2 regions of the Pseudoalteromonas sp. L23 genome follow, and region 1 is predicted to be linked to the other one. Evidence: predicted binding sites of a transcription regulator. Region 1 holds the regulator's gene; the other holds the start of a gene.
The links. Region 1 encodes sigma-54, which starts transcription at its own class of promoters, with help from an activator protein. Its sites were predicted from a motif close to GTTGGCACGNNNNTNGNNT; they were not measured.
Positions count from the first base shown of each region.

Region 2: the regulator sigma-54 is predicted to act here: its motif matches at 8,758-8,776, upstream of L3V43_RS01350 (BON domain-containing protein).

Region 1 covers NZ_JAKKCW010000004.1:37,827-50,212, forward strand. Annotated here, with positions in the region: gene tldD (metalloprotease TldD) at 1-627, shown strand, start outside; gene yjgA (ribosome biogenesis factor YjgA) at 719-1,237, opposite strand; gene pmbA (metalloprotease PmbA) at 1,374-2,723, shown strand; gene mgtE (magnesium transporter) at 2,791-4,149, opposite strand; gene L3V43_RS08895 (HPr family phosphocarrier protein) at 4,499-4,768, opposite strand; gene rapZ (RNase adapter RapZ) at 4,769-5,635, opposite strand; gene ptsN (PTS IIA-like nitrogen regulatory protein PtsN) at 5,628-6,086, opposite strand; gene hpf (ribosome hibernation promoting factor) at 6,088-6,375, opposite strand; gene L3V43_RS08915 (RNA polymerase factor sigma-54) at 6,405-7,904, opposite strand; gene lptB (LPS export ABC transporter ATP-binding protein) at 7,951-8,676, opposite strand; gene lptA (lipopolysaccharide transport periplasmic protein LptA) at 8,676-9,218, opposite strand; gene lptC (LPS export ABC transporter periplasmic protein LptC) at 9,208-9,762, opposite strand; gene kdsC (3-deoxy-manno-octulosonate-8-phosphatase KdsC) at 9,759-10,310, opposite strand; gene L3V43_RS08940 (KpsF/GutQ family sugar-phosphate isomerase) at 10,310-11,281, opposite strand; gene L3V43_RS08945 (calcium/sodium antiporter) at 11,291-12,250, opposite strand.
Region 2 covers NZ_JAKKCW010000001.1:280,136-292,521, forward strand. Annotated here, with positions in the region: gene L3V43_RS01305 (ElyC/SanA/YdcF family protein) at 1-41, shown strand, start outside; gene L3V43_RS01310 (hypothetical protein) at 187-558, shown strand; gene L3V43_RS01315 (PepSY-associated TM helix domain-containing protein) at 618-1,952, opposite strand; gene L3V43_RS01320 (TonB-dependent siderophore receptor) at 2,307-4,463, shown strand; gene L3V43_RS01325 (methyl-accepting chemotaxis protein) at 4,826-6,451, opposite strand; gene L3V43_RS01330 (hypothetical protein) at 6,670-6,861, opposite strand; gene L3V43_RS01335 (DUF1328 domain-containing protein) at 6,902-7,069, opposite strand; gene L3V43_RS01340 (PA2169 family four-helix-bundle protein) at 7,080-7,526, opposite strand; gene L3V43_RS01345 (mechanosensitive ion channel family protein) at 7,692-8,576, opposite strand; gene L3V43_RS01350 (BON domain-containing protein) at 8,813-9,376, shown strand; gene L3V43_RS01355 (outer membrane beta-barrel protein) at 9,439-10,014, shown strand; gene L3V43_RS01360 (hypothetical protein) at 10,599-10,928, shown strand; gene L3V43_RS01365 (hypothetical protein) at 10,931-11,368, shown strand; gene L3V43_RS01370 (hypothetical protein) at 11,352-11,606, shown strand; gene L3V43_RS01375 (response regulator) at 11,635-12,386, opposite strand, start outside.

The DNA.
Region 1 (12,386 bases):
AACCGTAAAGGTGCCTCTGCATTCAGTGGCAAAATAGGTGAACAAGTCGCTTCGAGTCTTTGTACTGTGGTGGATGATGGCACGATAGCCGACCGTCGCGGCTCTTTGAATGTGGATGATGAAGGTACGCCAGCGGCATACAACGTACTGATTGAAAATGGTATTTTAAAGGGCTATATGCAAGACAAGCAAAACGCGAGCTTAATGGGCGTGGCGCCTACAGGTAATGCGCGTCGTGAGTCTTATGCCCATTTACCGATGCCAAGAATGACAAATACCTACATGCTTGCGGGTGAGCACAGTCAAGAAGAGATCATTCGTAGCGTAGATAAAGGCATTTTTGCTAGTAACTTTGGCGGTGGTCAAGTGGATATTACCTCTGGTAAATTTGTATTCTCAGCGTCTGAAGCCTACTTAATTGAGAATGGTAAAATAACCCAACCAATTAAAGGTGCAACGCTTATAGGCAATGGTCCAGAGGTGATGAAAAAGGTCTCTATGGTAGGCAATGACCTTGCGCTTGATAGAGGCGTTGGGGTATGTGGTAAAGATGGTCAAAGCGTCCCTGTGGGAGTCGGTCAACCGAGTTTGAAGATTGACGAAATTACTGTCGGTGGTACAGCGTAATACTACCTGCGGTAACTATTCATAAGCCAAAAGTAATAAGCAAAAGGCGCATCAGCGCCTTTTTATGTTGTATCAGAGCCACAACACTGCGTTACGGCATAATCGCTTCTTTTAAATACTGGAACAGCTCTTTGTAGGCTTTGCCTGGCTTCTCAGCTTTTACTTCTTTACTTGCTTGGCGCGCCATCTGGCGCATTTTTTGACGCTCAAGTTCAGGATACTTATCCAATAGCTCATTAATCTTGCTATCTCCTTTGGCAATCACTTCATCGCGAATAAGCTCAATCTTATTCAGCAATACGTCTGCTTTATTGTTCTTATTTAGCATCAAATCCATCGCAGCCTGAATATCTTCGACATTTGGAGTACTACGCAATGTCTTGGCAATGTAGTTCATATGACGACGGTAAGCATCTGTTTTAGCACGGATCCTATCCGCAACAGTCATGGCCTCTTTAAGCTCGTCCGTTAGAGGTAACTTCTCACGCTGCTTCTTGCCAAGCCCTGCGATTTCACAGCCTAGTTCATGCAATTCAAGCGCTTCGCGCTTAAGCTCGCTTTTTGAAACGTAAATAATCTCTTCTTCGGTCGTTTGCTCGTGTTTAGCCATTGGTCTTGTCTATACTAGTAAATATTAAGGTCTCTAACATTAGAGTATACCACAATTGATCACTACAATAGTTAGTAGCTGTGATAGCATATTAACTAATATGTTTTAGTTAGACGAGCGAGCGGATAAGGTATCTATGACTCAACCTCAACAACACCCTATATATAATCAAATTGATGATGTGAAAAATGCAGTTGCCGATGTGTTAGCGCATGCTAAAAAACTAGGTGCAACCTCGGCAGAAGCGGCGATGTCTAGTACCTCTGGTCTGTCTGTAAGTACACGAATGGGAGAGGTTGAAACCATTGAGTTTAATCAAGATGGTGGTCTTGGTATTAGCGTTTATGTGGGTAATCATAAAGGCTCAGCATCAACCGCGGATCTGAGTCCTGAAGCCCTGCGCTCAGTGGTTGAAAAAGCCGTAGATATTGCTCGATTTACCTCGGATGACCCCTGTAATGGTGTGGCGGATAAAGCCTTGCTAGAGATGTCACCAGCAGATTTAGATCTTTTCCATCCTTGGCAAGTTTCTCCCGATGAAGCCATTGAGCAATGTATTGCTGCTGAAAAAGCTGCGTTAGCATTCGATCCTCGAATCGTGAATTCTGATGGCGCGAGCTTATCGAGCCACCAAGGGATCCGTGTATATGGCAATAGCCATGGCTTAATTGCAGGGTTTCCACGCACCAGACACAGCCTGAGCACCATGGTGATTGGTAAAGAGGGTGAGCAAATGCAACGGGACTCTGCATATGCGTTATCTCGCGTGCACGCGGAGCTAAAATCCCCTGAAGAAGTCGGTTTAGAGGCGGCACAATCAACGCTTGCAAAATTAGGCAGTCGTAAGGTGTCAACGCGCAAAGTGCCTGTTATTTTTCGAGCGGATATTGCTAACAGCTTATTTGGGCACTTAGTGTCAGGTATTGGTGGCGGCGCGCTATATCGTAAGTCTAGCTTCTTGTTGGATTCTTTAGACACACAAATTTTTAATCGCTGCGTTAACATTGAAGAGAAGCCACATTTATTAAGAGGGCTTGCTTCGAGTCCTTTCGATAGCGAAGGTGTAAAAACCATCGACCGTGAAATTATCACAGATGGCGTGCTCAATACTTACTTATTGGCAAGCTATGCTGCACGTAGAATGAATATGCAAGCGACAGGTCACGCAGGTGGGATCCATAACTGGTTAGTAAAACCAACACACGACGATTTAACCAGCCTACTTGAGTCGATGGGCACTGGTTTGTTAGTCACTGAACTTATGGGGCAAGGTGTTAATACGGTAACTGGTGATTACTCTAGGGGAGCTGCTGGTTTTTGGGTCGAAAATGGAGAACTTCAATATCCTGTAAGTGAAATTACTATCGCTGGTAATTTAAAAGATATGTTTATGGGGATTGAAGGCGTTGGCGCTGATATTGAATGCCGAGGCGCAGTACAAACCGGCTCTATACTACTCAATAATATGCAAATAGCGGGCGAATAACTCCCTCTCTCAGCTCAAGAAATGCTGGTTTTGACCAGCATTTCCCGCTATTTTGACTCTATTACTGCTACACTAATAACCAAGTTGCGGTGCCAAGGAATGCAAAGATCCCTACGATATCAGTAACGGTTGTTAGTACCACACTACCAGCTAGCGCTGGATCGATATTCATTTTCTTTAACATAATTGGAATACTGGCACCTGCAATACCCGCTGCGACTAAGTTCATAAACATTGCGAAGGCAATTACAGCACCGAGTGTAAAATCCCACTGCCATATAGCAATAACCCCAGCGATCAAGACAGACCACAGCACGCCGTTTAAGGCGCCGATCGCCAGCTCTTTACCCATTAAAAACTTTTGGTTAGTCTGGTTAATATGACCAAGGGCAATACCGCGAATCACTAGGGTTAGCGTTTGGCTACCGGCAACGCCGCCCATACTTGGTACTATGCCATTTAACACCGCGAGAATAGGTAAAATATCCAAAGTACCTTCGAAGAAGCTTGCAACAAACGCAGCCATCAAGGCAGTTAGCAGGTTAATCCCAAGCCAAATAGAGCGGCGCTGGCTACTTTTTAAAACTGGCGCAAAGGTGTCTTCTTCATCTTCAAGACCTGCCATACTTAACAAGCTGTGCTCAGCATCTTCACGAATAACGTCAACAACGTCATCAATGGTGACACGGCCAAGCAAATGGGCGTTATCGTCAACGACGGGAGCTGAGATCCAGTTATGACGCTCAAAAAGCTGCGCCACTTCAGACTCATCCATGGAGATAGGGATCGTTTCCTTATCTTCATCCATCAAGTCTCGAACCATACTGTCAGGAGACTTCGTTAATAAGGTATTGACTGGTAAGGCACCCAAGAAACAGTTGTCTTTATCGACAACATATAGCTCATCTGTGCCGTCTGGCAATTCGCCTTTAAGACGTAGATATCTAAATACAACTTCCAAGGTAACATCGGGTCGAATAGTTACCGTGTCGGTGCTCATTAGCGCACCGGCAGAGTGTTCCTTGTAGGACAAAGCTTGTGTCGCACGTTCTCTATCTTGGCTATCCATCGCTCCGATAACGTCTTTGTAGACGGTATCAGGCAGGCTTCTTAGGACATCACCAAGGTCATCGTCGTCCATGTCTTCTGTAGCGGCGGCGATTAGCTCAGGTTCCATCTGGGCGATGATCCCAAGTCTTACGTCCTCTGACAGTTCCTCTAAGACATCCCCTTGGATATCTGGGTCAACAAGCTGCCACAGCATAGAGCGAATTTTATGAGGGGATGATTCTAAAAGCAGTGCAGTGTCACAAGGTGCTGTTTCTGCGAGCATACGCCTAACTTGAACAAACTGACCACTGTTTAAGGCGTTAGTTACCTTTTGGAGTTGTTCCAGTGTGTAGTCTTGTTCAAATACTTCAGGCATAGGCATCCTTTTTGATATTAATGGTGGCTAACGTGATTAAGTTAACCCTATTCATTTATTTTATCGCAGAAATCAATTTCTTAATTTGAATTTTATTCGTGTTGTTTCTGCTGGTGGGTTGCTATCGTTAATATACGTTAAAGGTGTACGCAACGATAAAGTAGGATTTTCCGGCAACTAGCTTTACTGCACGAAAGAAACCTAAATTGGTATTACAGTGTAACTCAGTTTATTAGGAACTACCAAGGTTTACGCTTAATTATGAGAGACTTATTAGACCACTTTGGTTACGGAGGAGGGGGAGATTAGCAGGGAGTAAATGAATCAGGCCTTATTGTTTTACTGACGATTACTCGGATTCATTAAACTTATTTTCTATCAGTCCGCCAATGGCGTCTAGTGCATACTGAGCATCAGGACCTTCACAAACCACTCGGACTTCTTTCCCTTGGCTGCTTTCAAGTAACAACAGCGCTAGTACGCTGTCAGCAGCAGCACTTTTGTCTCCTTGATATAAGGTCACTTCGGCATCAAATTGGGTTGCTAATTGCGCAAGAACCGTCGCTGCTCGAGCGTGCAGGCCGAGTTTGTTTTGGATTAAAAACGTATCTTCTAACATTTAACCCTCTTGCTCTCGGTGACGAATTTTGACGTTGGGATGGGTTTTAGCAAAACGTTCACCAATGGTTTGCGCTAAGTATACCGAGCGATGTTGCCCACCTGTACATCCTATTGCGATCGTTAGATAACTGCGATTGTTACGCTCTAAGTGTGGTAACCAAGTTTGTACGAAGGTTTGGATCTGCCAAGTAAACTTTTGCACGATGCTGTGACTCGACAAATAGTCTTTGACTGGCTGATCTAAGCCAGTTAGCGGCTTAAGCTCAGGCTCCCAATGTGGGTTGGGTAAAAAGCGCGCATCAAAAACGTAATCCGCTTGTTTTGGGATGCCGTGTTTAAAGCCGAAAGATTCAAAGGTAATAATGAGTTGTTTGTCTTTTTTACCTAAGATTTTTTCGCGGATATCTTCTGCAAGTTGATGAACGCTCAGGCCTGTAGTATCAATGAGAAAATCGGCGCGAGTGATCAGCACGTCTAACAATTCCCGTTCTTTCTTTATCGCAACATCTAATGGAAGATTATGCAGTGAAAGAGGGTGCAAACGGCGTGTTTCTGAGAAGCGTTTTATCAGGGTTTGATCGTCACTGTCTAAATAAAACAGGGTAGGTTTGGCAAAGCCTGGTAAGTATTCAAGAATGTCATTAAACTCGTCCTGTTCTTTAGGTAAGTTTCTAACATCAATACTGACTGCAATTTTATTATAATTGTCCGAAACACTGCGGACTAAAGACGGCAGCAAATTGACCGGAATGTTATCCACACAATAGTAGCCTAAGTCTTCCAATACTCGAAGCGCTACAGATTTACCAGAGCCTGAGCGGCCACTGATAATGATAAGCTCGAGTCCTTTTTCTTCATCACTCATCAAGTTCACCTTGGATCACTGTATATAACTCATCGTCACTTTTTGCTTGTCTAAGCATTTTGCAAAAAGACTTGTCTTTGAGTGTATCAGCAATCGCCGCTAAGGTCTTCAGGTGCTGTTGATTATCACCTTCGGGTACGATGAACGCGACAAAAATATCGACAGGCTGCTTATCTATGGCTTCAAACTGGATCCCTTGCTCGCTGACAAGCACCATTGCAAGGATTTTATCCAAACCTTCAAGTCGACCATGGGGAATGGCAATGCCTTTACCGATCCCTGTGCTGCCTAATTTCTCTCGCGCCATTAAGGCGTCCAAGATAGCATGCTGACTGGTATTTGGAATTTGGCTATGAGCCAGTTCGCTGATGTATTCTAAAATACGTTTTTTGCTATTAAAAAGGACCGCAGCTTTACTGCAGTCCTTGTTCACTAATTCACTTAATTTCATCTTAGTGTCGAGTGAGCTTCTCTTTGTGTTTAATAACTTGACGATCTAGCTTGTCGATAAGGCCATCAATTGCGGCATACATATCTTGATGCTCTGTTGATGCAAATAGCTCGCCGCCGTTTACGTGTAATGTTGCTTCTGCTTTTTGTACTAGTTTCTCGACATCAAGGATCACATGCACATTATTGATATGATCAAAGTGCCTTTCTAGCTTCGCAAACTTGTTGGTGACATAGTCTCTTAATGAGTCAGTAATTTCTACATGGCGACCAGTTAGATTTAGTTGCATAAGCATTTTTCCTTCTTGGGTTTTACGTCTTATATCAAGCTTTTACGCTGATTTGACGGTGGAATGGCTAGGGATTCACGATATTTTGCAATCGTACGTCTCGCTACCTTAATTCCTTGCTCTGCTAAGATATCTGCAATTTTGCTGTCACTCAATGGCTTCGCGGTATTCTCTGCAGCTATCAGCTTTTTGATAAGTGCTCTAATTGCTGTAGAAGAGCACTCACCTCCATTTTCCGTACTTACATGGCTAGAGAAGAAATACTTCAGCTCAAATATTCCCCGAGGTGTATGCATGTATTTTTGTGTTGTCACACGGGAAATTGTGGACTCATGCATCTCAACCATTTCAGCAACATCATTTAGCACCATAGGGCGCATTGCTTCGGGGCCATGTTCAAAGAATGCCTGTTGTTGTTGCACAATGCAATTGGTAACTTTTAATAAAGTATCATTTCGGCTTTCTAAGCTTTTAATAAACCACTTTGCTTCTTGTAAATGTGAGCGAATAAACTGACTATCCGTACTGGATTTCGCCGTTCTAGACATCGCAGCGTAATGGTCATTTACTCTTATTTTAGGCATAGCATCAGGATTTAGCTCTACGACCCAACGACCTTTTACTTTTTTCACCGATACGTCAGGGATCACATATTCAGGCTCTTCATGAATAATGCTTGCCGCAGGCTTTGGGTTAAGGCTATGTATTAACGTCATGACCTCTTTGAGATCGGCTTCTTTAAGGCGCGTTTTCTTAGCCAAAGTTCGATAGTCACGGCTGGCAAGCAAGTCGATATGCTCTGTCAGGATCATTTTTGTTTCGGCAATCCATGGGGTATCTGGGGCGAATTGGTTTAGCTGAATGCATAAGCATTCTTGTAAACTACGCGCTGCGATACCGACAGGGTCAAAAAGCTGAATGCGTTTGAGTACGGCTTCGACTTCATCTAGCTCAATAGGCTCTTCGCTATTCTCGTCATTAATGCTTTCTAAAATGTCTTCGCAAGACAGTGTTAGAATGCCTGACAGGTCGACCGCTTCAATAATCGCAATCGCAATAGCTCTATCTGTTGGACTAAATGGTGTCAGTTCGAGTTGCCACATGAGATAATCGTGGAGAGATTCAGAGGTTTCCCCTTGATAAACATTATCGTCATCGGGAAGTGGACCTGAGCTTGCAGCAGGCGCTGCACTCATATACTCGTCCCAAGTGACATCCATGGCAAGGTCATCGCTCACAGTGTCTTTGCTCATGGCGGTATCTGAGTCTATCTCATAGTCACTAACCTGCGTTTCATCGGCTGAATCTTGATTGTCGTCAGCACGGCTCTTTTCTTGGCTGTGTTGGTCAGCGTTTTCGCCGTCAGTATTATCACCTTCTTCCACTTCCAACAATGGATTGCTGTCTAATGCTTCTTGTATTTCTTGTTGCAGATCCAATGTACTAAGCTGCAGCAAGCGAATGGCTTGTTGCAGTTGCGGAGTCATTGTAAGTTGCTGCCCCATGCGCAGCTGTAATGATTGCCTCATGTATCTCTAACAATCCTTTTTAACAGTTATTAATACTACGTCTTAACTATAGCTTGAATTGTTCGCCTAGGTAGACATCTCTTACGGTTTGATCTGCCAAAACATGTTCTGGCGTGCCTGCAGCGATTAACTCACCATGTGAAACGATGTAGGCCTTTTCACATACGTCCAGTGTTTCTCTAACGTTATGATCGGTGATAAGCACACCGATACCACGGTTTTTTAGGTGCTCTATGATTGTCTTTATATCTAACACCGAAATAGGATCAACACCAGCAAAAGGTTCATCTAACAGGATAAACTTAGGGTTTGCGGCTAAAGCGCGAGCAATTTCGACTCGTCTTCTTTCGCCTCCCGACAATGCCATGCCCTGTGAGTCGCGAATGTGTTGAATATTAAACTCATCCAGTAACTCGTTTAGTTCAGCTTCTCTTTCAACTTTAGATAAGTCTTTTCGAGTTTCTAAAATCGCCATCAAATTTTGATAGACCGTGAGTTTTCTAAAGATTGAAGACTCTTGCGGTAGATAGCCAATACCAAGTCGTGCACGGCTGTGCATCGGTAACAAAGTGATATCTTCGTCATCAATCTGAATATAGCCTTTGTCGCTTGGTACTAACCCTACAATCATGTAGAACGTAGTGGTTTTACCTGCACCATTTGGTCCTAATAAGCCTACAATACTGCCAGCCTGAACACTTAAACCAACATTTTTGACGACCTGACGACCTTTATAACTCTTTGCTAGACCAGTTGCTTTGAGCTCGCTCATTAATTGTTACCTTCTTCCTGCGCTTTTTTCTCTTTAGCGTCTTTTTTGTCATCAACAGGAACAAGGATGGTTCTTACTCGAGAGTCTTCTTGGTCTGAGCGCTCAGCGCTGATCAATTGCTTTTCAATGTCATAGGTGATGACTTGAGCATTGATTTTTTGCCCAGTTTGATTGATTTCAGCATCACCAGAAATCACTAGGGTTCCCTTCGCTACGTCGTAACGGATTTCATTTGCTTTGGCTTCTAGTAAGTTGCCATCGGGTTGACGTTCGCTAAAAGTGGCAGGGCTGCCAGTTGCCACAAGCAGTTGCTTGTTAATGCCGAGCTCCGCGCGGCGGTGGACCTCTAGGCGATCGGCATTTATCTTTCTGTTGCCATGAATAATAACAACATTCTGTTCAAAAATACCGATGTTGCTTTGCAGTTGAGCTTGCTGACGGCCAGCATCAATAATGACTTCATTTTGTTCTGCAGCAATTGCTAGAGTAGAACTTGCAAGCAAGCCGATGAAAACTAGTTTGTTAATGATTTTACTGGTCATAATAAATTGTCTTTGTGTGGTTGATGAGTTCGATCACTTGCTTTTGTAGATCCGCATGCAGTCCTTTACCTGTGATCCTAAGACTAGGACCGTTGATAACGACAGGGTGTTCCGACTTCATCAATTTTTGCTTAATTTCAACTCTTACATTATCGGCATTGATATCCGTGATCATGGCGTTAGGCGTTAAATTCTTTGCCAACACATTGCCCTCTAATATCAAGGTGTTGTTTTCGTATAGGGTTGCTTCTAATGCGCTTATTTGCCAATTCTGTTCACCGTTATATAAGGTGAAAATGGGCTTTTCAAAGTGACTAAAGCCAAGATCTTGATACAACTCCATCTTATCAGCAGTTACCTGATAGTTTAATAAGCCATTTTCACTATAGGTCGTTTGCTGAAGCGTGGTTGCAACATAATCGGGTTTAGCTAACGGTTCATCTTCTTTTGCTGGATCCGCCTCTGATGGATTAAACATGGGCGACCACATCCATACCATTAAAGAAGCGAAAACAATGAGTAAGATGACACGTAATACGGTCATGTACTTGATCCTTTGGAAGTCAATAAGTGATTTTGGCTGAGCATTAGAAGATCAGTTAGTTCTCTCACGGCACCAAAGCCACCTGGCATCAAGGTCGTGTAATGGGCGATATGTTTAACAAGAGGATGTGCATCATTGACGGCAACGGCAAAACCAACTCGTTCCATTACGGGTAGATCTGGGCCATCATCACCAATATATGCAATTTCGTCATCATTAAGGTTGAGCTTAGTCTTCAGTTCATCATATGCCACTAACTTGTTTTCTTGACCTTGGTAAATATAAGTTACATTTAAACTAGTCATGCGTTGCTGAACTATTTGTGAATGTCTACCTGTGATAACGGCGACTTCGATACCACTATCAATCAAGGCCTTAATACCAAACCCGTCTTTGGTATTAAATGCTTTCAGTTCTTCACCATTGTTACCAAGGTATATACGGCCATCTGAGAATACGCCATCAATATCGCAAATTAATAATTTGATTTGTTTTGCTTTTTCCCAAGCTTCAGTTGAAATCGTCTGATATAAATCTTCAAATTGCATTACAGCACCCCCGCTCTAAGTAAATCTTGCGTATTCAAGGCGCCAACCGGAATGTTGTTTTCGTTCACCACAATCAAGCCGTTAATCCGTTTGGTTTCCATAATATTGAGTACCTCAGCTGCGAGCATATCGGCGCGTGCCGTCGTACTTTTAGCCGTCATTACTTGCGTGATTGGGGTGGTGTGAATATCGACCTTTTGTTCGATAATACGGCGCAAGTCGCCATCGGTAAAAATCCCTTGTAATTGCGAGCTTTCATCTACGATTGCCGTCATACCTAAACTTTTTGCGGACATTTCAAATAAAGCTTCTTTGACTGTGCAGTGACTATTGACCATAGGGATTGCATCCCCTTGATGCATGACATCAGCAACGGTTAGTAGTAGACGTCTCCCCAAACTACCACCAGGGTGGGAAAGTGCAAAATCATCAGCCGTAAAGCCTCTGGCTTCAAGTAGCGCAACCGCGAGCGCATCACCCATCACTAGCGTAGCTGTGGTGCTGGCCGTGGGTGCAAGTCCTAGTGGGCAGGCTTCTTTTGATACTTTAACACAAAGGTGAACCGTCGCATTACGAGCCATTGTAGAGCTTGGGTTGCCTGTCATGGAAATAACGGGGGCCCCTAAGCGCTTAATTACAGGTAGGATTGAGATCACCTCTTGGGTTTCCCCTGAGTTGGAGATCATCAGTACCACATCATCTTTGGTGATCATACCTAAGTCGCCGTGACTTGCTTCACCTGGATGAACAAAAAATGCGGGGCTGCCAGTACTTGCGAGTGTCGCTGCGATTTTGTTACCGATGTGGCCGGACTTACCCATGCCAATCACGATGATGCGACCTTGACAGCCAAACATAATTTCACAGGCTTTTACAAATTGCTGATCAACAAACTGTTGCACTTCTTCTATTGCTGCAAGTTCGGTAGCAAAAACTTGATTTGCAGAATCAATAAATGGGTTCGTTGTCACAAGGCTTCCTCAAATGATGTAGTAAATATAACCGACGAAGCTTGCGACAAGTATGCCACCTTCCAAGCGGTTGATGCGGCGCTGACCTGTTAAGCTGAGGCTCATTAGGATAAGCAGCAGTGTCGCGCCAAGCATAATAAATATATCACGTGACGCAATATTGGCGTCGAGGACGGATGGGTTAATGATCCCAGCAATGGATAGCACGGCCAATATATTAAAGATGTTCGAACCAATAATATTGCCAAGCGCTAGATCGTCCTCCTTCTTTAGTACACCAGCAACACAAGCAGCAAGCTCGGGTAAACTAGTACCAACGGCGATAATGGTTAATCCTATTAGCAGGTCACTCATGCCAAAATATTTGGCGATATCAACCGCAGCGCCAACGAGATAGTCCGCGCTAATAGGCAGTAAAATCATACCCACGATTAACCAGAAAACAGCTTTTTGAGTTGGAATATTATTTGGCACTTCTTCACAGGCTTCACTGACAAATGGGTCATCATTATCTCCACCACCACGCTTGGTGATAATGATAAGTGCAAGAAGAAAAGCGGCGAAACCGACTAATAACAAAACACCTTCTACGAAACTAAAGTGGTTATCACTAACGATATACCAAGCTGCCAATGAAACGACGACTAACAGCGGCATTTCGCGGCGCAAAATACCAGAGCCAACGGAGAGTGGCCTTAATAACGCGGTGAGACCCAAAACGAGTAAGATATTGGCGATGTTAGAACCTATGGCATTGCCCACGGCGGTGTCTGTTTTATCTGCAAGAGAGGCTTGCGCAGCAACCATCATTTCTGGTGCTGAAGAACCCATGGCCACGATAGTTAAACCAACAATTAATGTTGGTACACCAAAGTTTCGTGCAAGAGCGGCCGCACCAAAAACAAAGCGGTCAGCACTCCAAACCAGTGCAATAAAGCCAAGAATGAGAATAACAAACGATAAAACCATGAACCTCTAGCCAATAGGATTAAAATTTCGATAGATACTACCAAAAGCGCTCTGGAAAGTATAAGCAAACCGTTACATTTCACTACTTACAAAATTTTACCAAAACGATTTTCCATCTTGTTTGAAAAAAAAGTAT
Region 2 (12,386 bases), on a different contig from region 1:
GGATCACGATACGTCGCATTATCGACCCTGAAGCACTTTAAGCGTCGAAAAAGGCATCAAAACCAGGCTAAAGTTCGATAAATTGGCGCTGAAAAACGTAAAAAATTGAAAATTTGCGCAAATATGGGTATAAATAGAGTTTAATCTTAACCCGCGTATCCGCGTACAACACGACTAGGATCTACGATGAGTAAACTAGATAAAACTGAAGTACTAAGCGCTTTCGAAGCTGCGTACGAAGCTGCACATGGCAAAAAGCCTGAAATCACTGCAAAGCCAGGTTGGTATAGCATCGATGGTGGCAAAAACATGCGTCTTGCTGAGGTAGCTGAATTAACAGAAGAGCTAACTTCAGGGTCAGCTGTAGCAAGTGAGACAACGCAGGCGCCTGCCAAAAAAGCGAAAACGACTAAGAAAGCGCCGAAGGCAGCAGCTGTAAAATCAGCAAGCTTTACTATCGTTACAGAAAACGAAGATGGCTTCAAAGCGGAAGAACAGTGGATTGCTGAACTAGCAGCAAAAGATCACGACTGTCGCTTACCTCGTGGTGTTGTGTAAGCACAGTTTCATGAGTGAAGAAACCTCGCTGCTGCGAGGTTTTTTTTGGTCAGCTGCAATTAATACCGATTCAACCTGAGCGAAGAAGAGCTATTTTTATGACGTAAATTGAGCAGGGCGGCGCTCCAAACCAGGATAATCAAGCAAGTGAGTGACACCCAGCCTAATAAAAAAGTCAACGAAGCAAGCGGCAATTCCGGCCACTTTCCTGCCATACCATAACCCGCAATTGTGCGATGGGCGTAAAAACAAATGCATAAGACCAATCCGAAACTCAACGCTAGTGATACCATTACACCTCGGTACTTATCTTTGCGGCGCAATTTAAACTGCCGCTTGATATACATGTAAGTACCACTGAGAACCAAAAATGAGAGCACAACCCCAAATATAAACCACAGTATCTTCCCCCATATCCCCGCAAAATTGCCAAAATGTAGAGGGTCTGCGGTGTCGGATAATCGCCAATATAGTCCTTGGCTCGATGCTGTTTGGCTATAAACAACTTCCCCCGTGTAAGGGTTGACATAGATCTTGTTTGCCCTATCCCGAACTATCCAATCCTGCGATTGTCCTTCAGCATAAAAATAACCCCCAGAATAGCGAATAGCTTTCACCTCAAGATCGGGTCTCGTCGCTTTTACTATTGCGAATAATTCCACAACAGACAATTGTGGTTTATCCTGTCTCGGCAGTTCTGCCAAGGGATTAACGGCAAAATCCCCAACATCAGTATAAGCTGTTTTACCATCGACCATATCCATTCGTACAAACTCAAATAGATACCAGATACTCGTAAGCGAAATAACAACCGCAAGCCATAAGCCCCACGTCCCACTTATTTTATGCATACTTGCCATTTTGGCACGTGCATCCCCGCTAAACGTAAATACAAATAACTTTTTCCACCAGAGGCGATATACATAATGCGCACTCACGGTCGAAATACACAAAGGAACTGCAAAGATAAGCACAAGATAGTATGAAATGATGCTGTCAAACACGCCGAAAAAATGCATGTGGAAATCGCGAAAAAAGCGCTGAATATTAAAAAAACTACTTTCACCTTGGATAGCTCCTGAAAGTGGATCGACATAAACGTGTTGCCAAGGACTATCAGGCATCCGCATCACGATATCATACGAAAAATAGGTATCAGGACCTGTAAAGGCAATCCCTATTCGGGCGTCAGGATACGCCTTTTGTACCATCTCGTAAGCTGCTGCTAAGCTTATGTTTGATTGCCCGTCTACTGCCCTCACCTGATCGTTGAATAGCCAATCTAGTTCGTGGGCAATACTCGCAAACGCGCCAGTCCAGCATATTATGAACAGCAACACCCCAAACCACACGCCACTCAAACTATGCCAGTTGAACCATTGTTTTGCCGTCATGGACCACCCAATAGCGAAGACATAAAACGACTTCACTTCCTTGCCTTGTATTAATATTCAAACATAGATAAGCCCCCGTGACAGTGCTATCCAACCTAATTGACATCCCACCTAACAATCAGATCCTAACAACTATGAGATTTGGGTAAGCCATTATTTTTGCAATAATTCATTTTTTGCATTACCCCTTATAGTAACAAAAAGAATTATCATTTAGAATTGAAAATAATTTCTGTTTTCATTTAGAACCATTCAAAAGCTTGGTTCAATCTCAGAAAAATAGCTCCTACATATCATAGGAACTTTCATCTTTATCTCTTGTGACGAAAAAACAATTTAGGAAAGGAAACACCCATGCAAACCAAAGCGCATCAATCTACAGCACTAGCTCTGATGTTATCACTCCTTTATTTTTCTCCAAATGCGGCAGCAAAAGCCGAGCGCGACAATATTGAACGGATCAGTGTTGTAGGCCAGCCAATCAAGCGTAACTCGGGTCCAACAGGACTTGACCTTACCATTAAAGAAACCCCCCAGTCTGTTACCGTGTTAAGCCACGACTACATAAAAGACTTCGAACTGAATGACCTTGAGGACATCATGGTACAGGCAACAGGTATCTCAAGATACAAATTTGGCGCGGGTGATAATACTGAGTTTACTTCTCGTGGGTATCTCGTCAATGCATTGGTTAAAGATGGCTTACCGACCTCAATTGCTGGACCACAAGAGAGTCGCTTAGACACTATTGTCTATGACCGAGTAGAGGTTCTTCGGGGCGCTGCGGGGTTAATGGCGGGTGCAGGACAACCATCGGCAACCTTAAATGTCATCACAAAACAACCAGACCGAGGTGGATTTGTTAAAGTTGGTGCCGAGATTGGCTCTTGGAATAAAGTGCGTACACACATAGATGCAACAGGCTCCCTAACGAAAGATGAAGCATTGGCCGGACGAGTTATTCTAGCCTATGAGGAAAAAGATAGCTTTGTCGACAAAGAAAATAGTAATAAGATCGTTGCATACACCCAGTTGCATCATTATTTTTCTGAAGATACCGAAGCCTCTTTTAGTGTTCATTATCAAGACAATGAACTGAAACTATCACCGTGGGGATTACCAATTTTTTACTCTGATGGTAGTTCCGTTGAAATAGACAAGAAAACAAATTTATCATCGCCAGATAGTCACAACGGCAATACCCACCAAAGTTATCATTTAAAATTATCTCACCAAATCAATTTAGATTGGGAACTTAACTTTGGCGCACAATACAGTAAAACAGAAGCTGACATTACCTTGACCTACTTTAGTGGTAACCCAGACAAAGAAACAGGCCTTGGCCTTCAAGGCGGTGACAGACGCTGGGTTGAAACGGTTGATGGGACTAATTTTATTTTGGGACTGGTTGGTCGGTTTGAGTTATTTGACCGCGCACATCAGGTGAATATCACCTATTTAAATGCCGATTTTGAGTCCACAGACGATCGCTTCGAAGAGCTGGATGAAAACGCGAGAACAGTATTTTATCCACTCCAATCGATTAATAACCTTCACCCAGCCGCTCATTTAACTGCGACAGATAAGCAATTTATTGGCTATTGGGACAAAACGACGAAAGAACAGAGTATTGCACTCAGCAGTAAGTTAACGTTAACGGATGACCTTCATGCCATTGTTGGTGTCAAATTTTTTGATTATGAACGTACCAATGAACGTGACTTTGCTTGGAGCGGGTTCTCAAGCGACAAAGGTGAAGAAACGGGTGAGAGCTTATACTTAGGGCTGGTTTACAATCTCAATGACCAGATCAGTACGTATGCAAGTTATACCGATGCTTATGAGCCGCAACTGGATAAAGTGGATGCCAATTTAAATCAATTAGCACCAATCACCGCTCGGAACTTAGAAGTCGGCATTAAAACCACACTTTGGGACGACAAGTTACGCTTAAATGTCGCTTATTTTGATAGTTTAAAGGAAGACTTCGGTGTTGTTATCCCCGAATATGCAGACGAAAGACCTGCTAGGTATCGACCCGTAGATGGTGCAGAAGCTGATGGATTTGAAGTTGAATTAGAAGCAAAACTGACAGATGATTGGCAAGTAAACTTTGGTTACAGTGATTTTGATGTTGTCGATGAGCATGGCGAAGATATTAACTTGTATGCACCAAGACAAACGCTCAATGCGAGCACCAAGTATACTTATGGAGCTTGGCGATTAGGGCTAAATGCAACTTGGGATACGGACAGAAAAGTCGATATTTTAAACGTCCCAGGAGTTGACCTTGGACTTCCAACAGGTGGTCGTCGAGGCGCAGTGCGTGCAGATCAAGATAGCCAGCTTTTACTAAATGCACACGTCAAATATCAATTTTCTAGCCAACTGAGCGTTAAACTGAATATCAGTAATCTCACAGATGAAGGCTATTACGATACTTACGGTTTCGTGCCGAAAAAGTACAGCGAGCCTAGAGCATACAATTTAAGTATGGAATATCTGTTTTAACGTAAAGCACTATGCAAATGCTGTGGCGTGATAGGGTTACAACACCTTTAAAACTTAGCTGCAGCAGCAAAATGCCTATAATACCAATTGAATTAATTCTCTAATCAATTTGAAGGGTGAAATAGCATATTAGCTTCGTTAAAAATTTCTCATTTAGAACAACTAAATAGCAAAATTTTTGCCTTGCTACTAAAGCTATTTCCCCGCTTCAAGATAGATCATTTACTTAATACAACTGGTATAAATAAAGCGCGGGTTTCTGACTAGAAACCCGCGCTTTTCTATCTCACACCAATTAACGTAACTGTGTTTTCAAGCCCAAAAGCGAAACCTCTCAAATTAAGTGCTTAGTCGAGTTGCCATTAAACCTTAAATACCGACACTTGACCGTTTAACTGCTCAGCTAGCGCTTCTAAGTCATTACTCACATCTGCATTACTCTGCGCACTTCGAGTAATTTCAGAAATACTGCTACTGAAATCATTAATATTTTCGCTGATTTCCGCAACCACCGTTGTTTGTTCTTCCGTTGCCGTTGAAACCTGAATATTCATACCGACGATTTCATCCACCGCCTTGTCTATATCAGTCATGATTTGAGCTGACTCATTGGCCCTATCAACTCCTGCGGCTGCACTCGACTGTGCATTCTCCATTGACGACACGGCATTTTGTGCCATGCCCTGTAACTTACTGATCATATCTCGGATCGATTCCGTAGCTTTTTGCGTGTTGTGTGCCAATTGCCTAACTTCATCAGCAACAACCGCGAAGCCTCGACCTGATTCCCCAGCTCTCGCCGCTTCTATTGCAGCGTTTAATGCCAAAAGATTTGTTTGTTCAGCCACACCTTGGATCATTAGCACGACTTGGTTGATTTCATTCGACTGGTCGTTCAACGCTTTAATTAACTGCGCGTTATCTCCCACCTCACTGGCAAGGCGCTCGATGGCCTGAATATTTTGCGAAATAACATCCATCCCCTGCTTTGCAAGCTGACCCGACATCTCTGCTTTGTTTGCGGTATTCATTGCATTATGTGCAACCTCCTGAATTGCACTACTCATTTCTGTCGCTGCGGTTGCGATCATTACCGTTTGCTGCTCTTGTTCTTGTGAAGTGCCCGCAATTGACTGACTAATTCCATTTAGCTCATTGGATGTTGAGGACAGACTATTCACCATCGTAACTAGGTTGGTAACTAACTCATGTAAGCTCGACACCATAGTATTGAAGTCGTTTCCTATCTCACTCAGCTCGTCCTGCCCCTCAACCACTACACGTTGGGTTAAATCAGCATCTCTTGCAATGTTGCCAATACGCATACGCAAACGACTGAGTGGTTCGTTAATTGACCTAAATATCAACATACCAATCAGCACCATTACGATCACAATAGTAACGGAAGAGATAATCATCGCCGTTTTTGTCGCACTGGCTTCTGAGCGGCCAACATCTCTTAGTGCACTTGCCTCTGCAAGTTGTAACTCAATTAGTGCATTGTAGCTTTCACTTAGGGGGTCAAAGGCGGCATAGAGATCGTGTACAAATTTATCATAAGGAATTTCTTCAAAAGTATTCGTATTAACACGACTCGTGTAGTTGGTAAGTAATTGTTTAACAGCAAGCTCAGCGGATTCAACCTGCTTCACCAAACTTCGCTCTTCACTCGTCAATTCTGTAGATAAATATTGGCTCCATTCTTTTTCAGCGATATTTTTAGCTTCTGCGATTTGCTTTAACGCGGCACTGTTGGATAATTGATGGCCTCGTAACTTGTGAAACGTATCCACAATAACCACCGCATAGTTATCTGACACTACTTTTATTTGCCTCAGCGGTACAACTCTGTCGTCATAAATACGGTCAATGTAATTGATAAGATTTGATAATGTTCCAATTGTAAAGATAGTAGCGAGAATAAAAAACACAGCAGGTATGCCCGAAAGCGACAACAATCTGCTTTTAACTGAAACCCTATTTAGCATAGTCTGATTTTTATTGAGTAAACATAGAAATAAAGTATTACTCAAAGTTCATAGATTACAATAATAATTGCAAATTAAGCAGCGCATTATTGATATGCATCATACTTCGTAACTGTGTCTCTTAACTGTATAGGTTTGATTTTTAAACCTATTACAAAAAAAGAGGAGAAGCTTTTATCGGCTTCTCCTCTTTTATTCCACGTCGAAATCACTTTCGCTTAACACTCTTCGTTTTCAGCGTTCATGTTCTCTTTTACATCTTCACACGCGTCTTCCACGCTATTTTCTACTTCCTGAACTGTTTCATCGAAACGCTCACCAGCATCTTCCGCCGGACCTTCGCTACAACCAAAAAGTGCTAAAATTGAAACAAAACCAAATGCTTTTGCTAATGTAATTGCTGATTTCATAATCTATCTCCTAAAACCGTTTTTGTACGTTAATTCCCTTTTACCTGGGAGCTCGTGCTTTGCCAAAAATAAACGAAATAATCATAAAGGCGATAAACACAAAGAATAGAATTTTCGCCATACCTGCCGCAGCGCCAGCGATTCCAGTGAAACCTAGCACGGCTGCGACAAGTGCTAGGAATAAAAACATTACAGCCCAACTCAACATAACATTCTCCTTAGGCAGTTAGCTCTTGCAACTGCTTCATTTGATCGTGACAAGTTTGCATTCTGGTTTGAATTTGCAGTAATACACTCTTGCATTTAGGTGGAAGATCTTTGCTTAATGCTTTATCAAGCTTGCTTAACACTTTGTCTTCCACTTCTTCTAGCTGAGAAATATAGGTGTGCTCTTTGTCGGTGCTCACCATACCAACCAACTTGGTGTACGATTCACGAATGTCGATGCTAAGCGCTGAATCTGTCTCAATTTCACCTTCGTCAATAAGAACAAATGGTTGTAGATCCGAGATTGCTTGCGCTTTATCTACAATCATTTGGTCAAATACGCGGTTTAATTCGATATTATCTAGCTTCTTTTTAGCTTCAGTGTAAAAATCAACACCACCATTTAATACTTTGATGAGCTCTTTTACCGGCCCCATGTCGTAATTTGAATCTGCCATAAATAACTCCTTTCGTTGCGATATTTAATAAGTGCATTTTGCAAATATTATTTTCTGTCCCTTTCACTAATGCAGATTAAATGCCAAATCATAAACCTTTATTATATAAGGCTTTTTAATCTAAGCACCTTCAGACCGGTGAAAATATTACAAACTAGATGTAAATTATTCCTGTGATAATTGCGTACTTAAGGTTGTGCTCCCTTTAGCATTGAAATCCATAGTCCTAATTGGGAAAGGAATTAAGATATCGTTATCAACTAATACACGGTTAATGGTGCAAATTGCTTTGTGCCTGACCACCATAAAGCCCGGATCTGCTGGGTAATCTATCCAAAACCACACTAATAGATTAATAGAGCTGTCACCAAAAGACTCTGCATAGACATCTGTTTCTTTTTGGCTTACTACGAAATCAAGCTTGTTAATTGCCTCAACAATCACCTCTCGGGCTTGCTCTGGGTCGTCCGCATACGAGATACCAACTGGTACTTCTATTCTTCGCTTGCCAAGCTTAGTGTAGTTTTGTAACTCATTCTTAAAGAGAATTTTGTTGGGGATATAAGACAGCTGGCCATAAAAGTTTTCTACTAAGGTGTTTCTCAAATTGATTTTGCTTACCGTGCCAAAGCAATCCTTGGTTCTTATAATGTCACCGACCATAAAAGGTTTTCTGACCCCCATCACAAATCCAGCGATGAGGTTCTCGGTCATGTCTTGGAATGCAAAGCCAATAGCAAGGCCAATGATCCCCGCCCCAGCCAACAATGACATTACAGCACCTGATAGTTTTACTATATCTAAAGCGAAGAAAATCCCAATGGCAATAATAGAGACTTTAAATATGGAACTAATAAGTGAAGCCACTTGTTCTGTCTTTATTGCTTTTTTAATTGCCTTTGAAAACCAAATTGAAGATATTTTAGCCAAAACAGTGAAGAATATGAGTATCATTAAGGCTAGGATCATATTCGGTAGTAACTGCACACCGGATTCAAGCCAAGAGATTAACTTATCATTAATTAACGTCCAGAATTTTTCTAAATTCATAATCAAATATTCCTATTTAAGTACTCGACAAATCTAGAATGCAGTAATCATTCCTAGTTATATTAATTAGCCGTTCATGGAAAAGGTAATTATTACAAACTAATTTACACATCTTCTCGGTAAATTCTTCCTTAAAACTTACTCTATAAAAATAAATCACATAATTATCAATAAGTTAAAGATTGGCACAACAGCTGCAACAGATAATTCGACTACGAAATTAAAGGAGTTTAATTATGAAAAAGACATTAATTGCAACTGTACTAGTATCTTCACTTACTACTGCTTCAGCATTTGCTGCTGATAACTCTTGGGAAAAAGAAGCGAGTGACGCTTGGATAGACGGTAAAGCAGAAGCAACACTGCTTTTCAACGGTGAACTGAACAACTTTGACATTAACACTGATGTAAAGAACGGCGTTGTAGTGCTAACTGGTAAAGTTGAACACTCAGTAGATAAGAAGCTAGCTGAGGAACTGGTACTAGGTATCGATGGCGTAAAAGAAGTGAAAAACGACCTGACTATCGTTGATATGTCAGATGAGCGTAAAAAAGAGCGTAATTACGAAAGCGATAGTGGCTTTACTGACGCAAAAATCGCAACCGTAATCAAGTCTCGCTACCTGTTTGACACTGATGTAGATGGTACTGACATCGATGTTGATGTTGAAGGTCTAGTCGTAACACTAAATGGTCATGTTGGTAGCGAAGCGGAGCGCAAACTTGCTGTGCAAATCGCGAAAAACGCCAATGACGTTAGAGATGTAAAAGATAACCTTCGCGTTACCACAAAATCATAAGCCAATTTTGATTTGAGGGGGGCTTTCCCCCTCCCATACTTATATTGATTTAAGGAGTAAAGATGAAACAATTAACAATTGCTGCTGCGCTACTTGCCTCTCTAGGTCTTGCATCCACAGCCGCTCACGCGGAGTCTGATTTTGGACTAGATGATTATAAAATTTACACAGGTATCGGCTATGGCCAATACTCTTTCCAATGGGAAGATCGTGAGAATGACACTTCATTCGACGACGACTCTTCTATGCTAAAAGCGTATGTGGGTACAAAAATTAATCCATATTGGAGTTTTGAACTTGCCTATGAGAACTTCGACGAAGCAAGTGACATTGACAACTCTGCTGAAATAGACGGTATTTCTTTATCTACACGTATTTCAGCTCCACTAAACGAACATTTCTCAGTGTATGCAAAAGGTGGTTGGCTTGAGTGGGATGCTGATATCTACGCGGATATTCCAGCTGTAGGTCGAGTTTCATCTAGCCTTGAGGGTGGCGACTGGCTCTATGGTGCCGGTGTTGAGTTTCACCTCAATGAAAACGTTAACATGCGGTTAGAATACACTCGCTATGAACTTGAAGACAATATCGACCCTGATATGGACGTAGCTGCCGTCTCTATCGAATATCAGTTTTAAGCAGTAATTTTGGCTCTATAGCCTCCCAATTATTTCCCCTTTGACTCAGTCCTGGCTCTTCCACAAGAGTCTGGTTTTGGCGCTACCACTTGGTAGCGCTTTTTTTGTTTCTTCTTTCATAGTAATCCCATACTAACTTACTCATTTAAGTAACTAAACCAAGGCAAGAAAACCGGACTCGTAATTCCGCCGTAGCTCGCTATCGCTAAGGCCGAAATTTATATAGGCAAGGTAATAAATTTGCTACTTTGTTACTCGAAATAAGAAGTTTATACCTATCCAACATCAGTCGAAATCTCTCATCGAGCACGAAGGTTACTAAATAAAAATCCACTGTTGCAGATCCCTGTAATCCTGCCGAGTAAAAGATACGAATGGGTTATCGCTGTTGTGAGTCAATGTAAAAGCTGCAAGCTTTGTGACCACAATACCCTGTAGGTTCTGCTATGTAACATTTACACCCTTCATTTCGCATCTACCGACAAACGATACCGAAAAACATTAACCTTATGAATTTAAACAACTTTCAAGTTGGCAAAGGGTTTGCAACCTATATAGTGAACTAAACGAATAAGGAGTAGTTTATGAGTAATCAAGCAAACCAAACACAGACAAGCAATACAGCTAAACCACAGCCAAATGGCCAAGACTCTAGCCATCCTGTTACGGATCAAATTGCAGATACATTGCATGCATCAGTAGATTCACTGCACGCTTCGGCATCTCGTACTGAAACCTCACTACGTGAAAAAAGCCATAATTCGAGTGAAGCGATTGGTGCCAAACGCAAGGAGTGGGAACGTGCGTGGAATACATCAGGTGTGAAAAAGTATGCAACGGAAAACCCAGTAAAAACGGCTGGTATCGCATTCTCACTTGGTATGTTAGCAACTATGCTGTTAAGGAATAAGTAATCATGCAAGACCAAGCTCAAATAAGAGACCGTCAAGCAGCAGCTCACGAGCGCACTCCAGCGCTCGCTGAGCTTAAAGATTCTGTGTCTCTATTATTCAACAGCTATCAGCAAATCGCAGAAGCACAACTAAACCTATTAGGTGCTAAGTTTAGAGCTAATCTAAAAACCTTATGTATTGCGCTCGGGTTAATTCTATTTTCTCTAATCTTGACAGCAATGGTGTGGGGAAGCTTGCATGTGTTATTTGCTTACGCGTTAACCTACGCGGGACTAAGTTGGTTTGTTTCGGCGGGTATCGTACTGACTATCAATATCGCGATGATTTATTACCTAATCATAACAGGGCTGAAGCTCTTTAATAATAGTATTAACGACCTGACGTCTGGGTTTTATACCCCAGTTGCGAAGCAGGAGGCTAGCAATGACGAAGCTCGCTGAATTCATCACTGATAAGTTGCACCAAGAAGTGGTGATTGAGAAGAAAAAGCTCATTACCGCTAAACATTTTAATCAACTTACCCAAGTGAAAGCCAAGAAGGTATTCACCGGCGCGATTAGCTCTCCTCAAGGGTTGGGCTTCATGTTTATGTTTGGCGCACTCAGCGCTAAATATGGCAAGTTTGGCGCACTAAGAAAAATCGTACTTTTACAAAGAATAGCTCAAGGTATCATTTAACTCCTTGAGCTATTCTTTGGCTCTCTATCTAAACTAGCTTTTCTTTAATTTCTTTCAAATCCACAAGTGTAATTGGCTTTAATAACACTTCATCCACTTGCGACTCAGCCAACTTTTCCGGCTCTGGATCAAAACCACTAGCAATCACAATATGCTGATTAGGATCTTGTGCTTTAATTTCTCGAGCAAGCGTAAGCCCGGACTTATCGGGCAGACCTATATCCAGTAAAATCGTGTCAAAGCGCTCAGAACCAACAAAATGCTGCCAACAAGTTTGCGCGCACTCTGCCGTAACCACATTCACTTGCAGTGAATTAAGTAACAGCTTAAGCAGATTGCGTGTATCTGCGTCGTCTTCTACCACTAAAAACTGCAATGTGCCGCTAGCTTGCTCTACGTCATTGCTAGAAGCTACCAACTCCCCGCTCAAGTAGTGTGTTAAACATTCTCCTAACTCAGAGACATTAACAGGTTTGCTCATCATATCGCTAAAGCCTAATGCCATTAACTCCTCTTTTGTGCCTTTTTGAGCTGCTGCTGTCAGTGCGACAACAGGTAAGTCAATACCACGCTCTCTGAGTGCAACAATCGTGTCTCGGCCATCCATTCTAGGCATATGCAAGTCCATAAAGACTAAGTCATACTTATCAGGGTTATCCTTTAGCATCGCAAGCGCTTCAATACCATCACCCGCAATTTCAGCGGTTGCGCCAGTTTGACCAATCAAGGTACGCATTAACATTTGGATCTCACTGATATCTTCAACGATAAGGATATGCC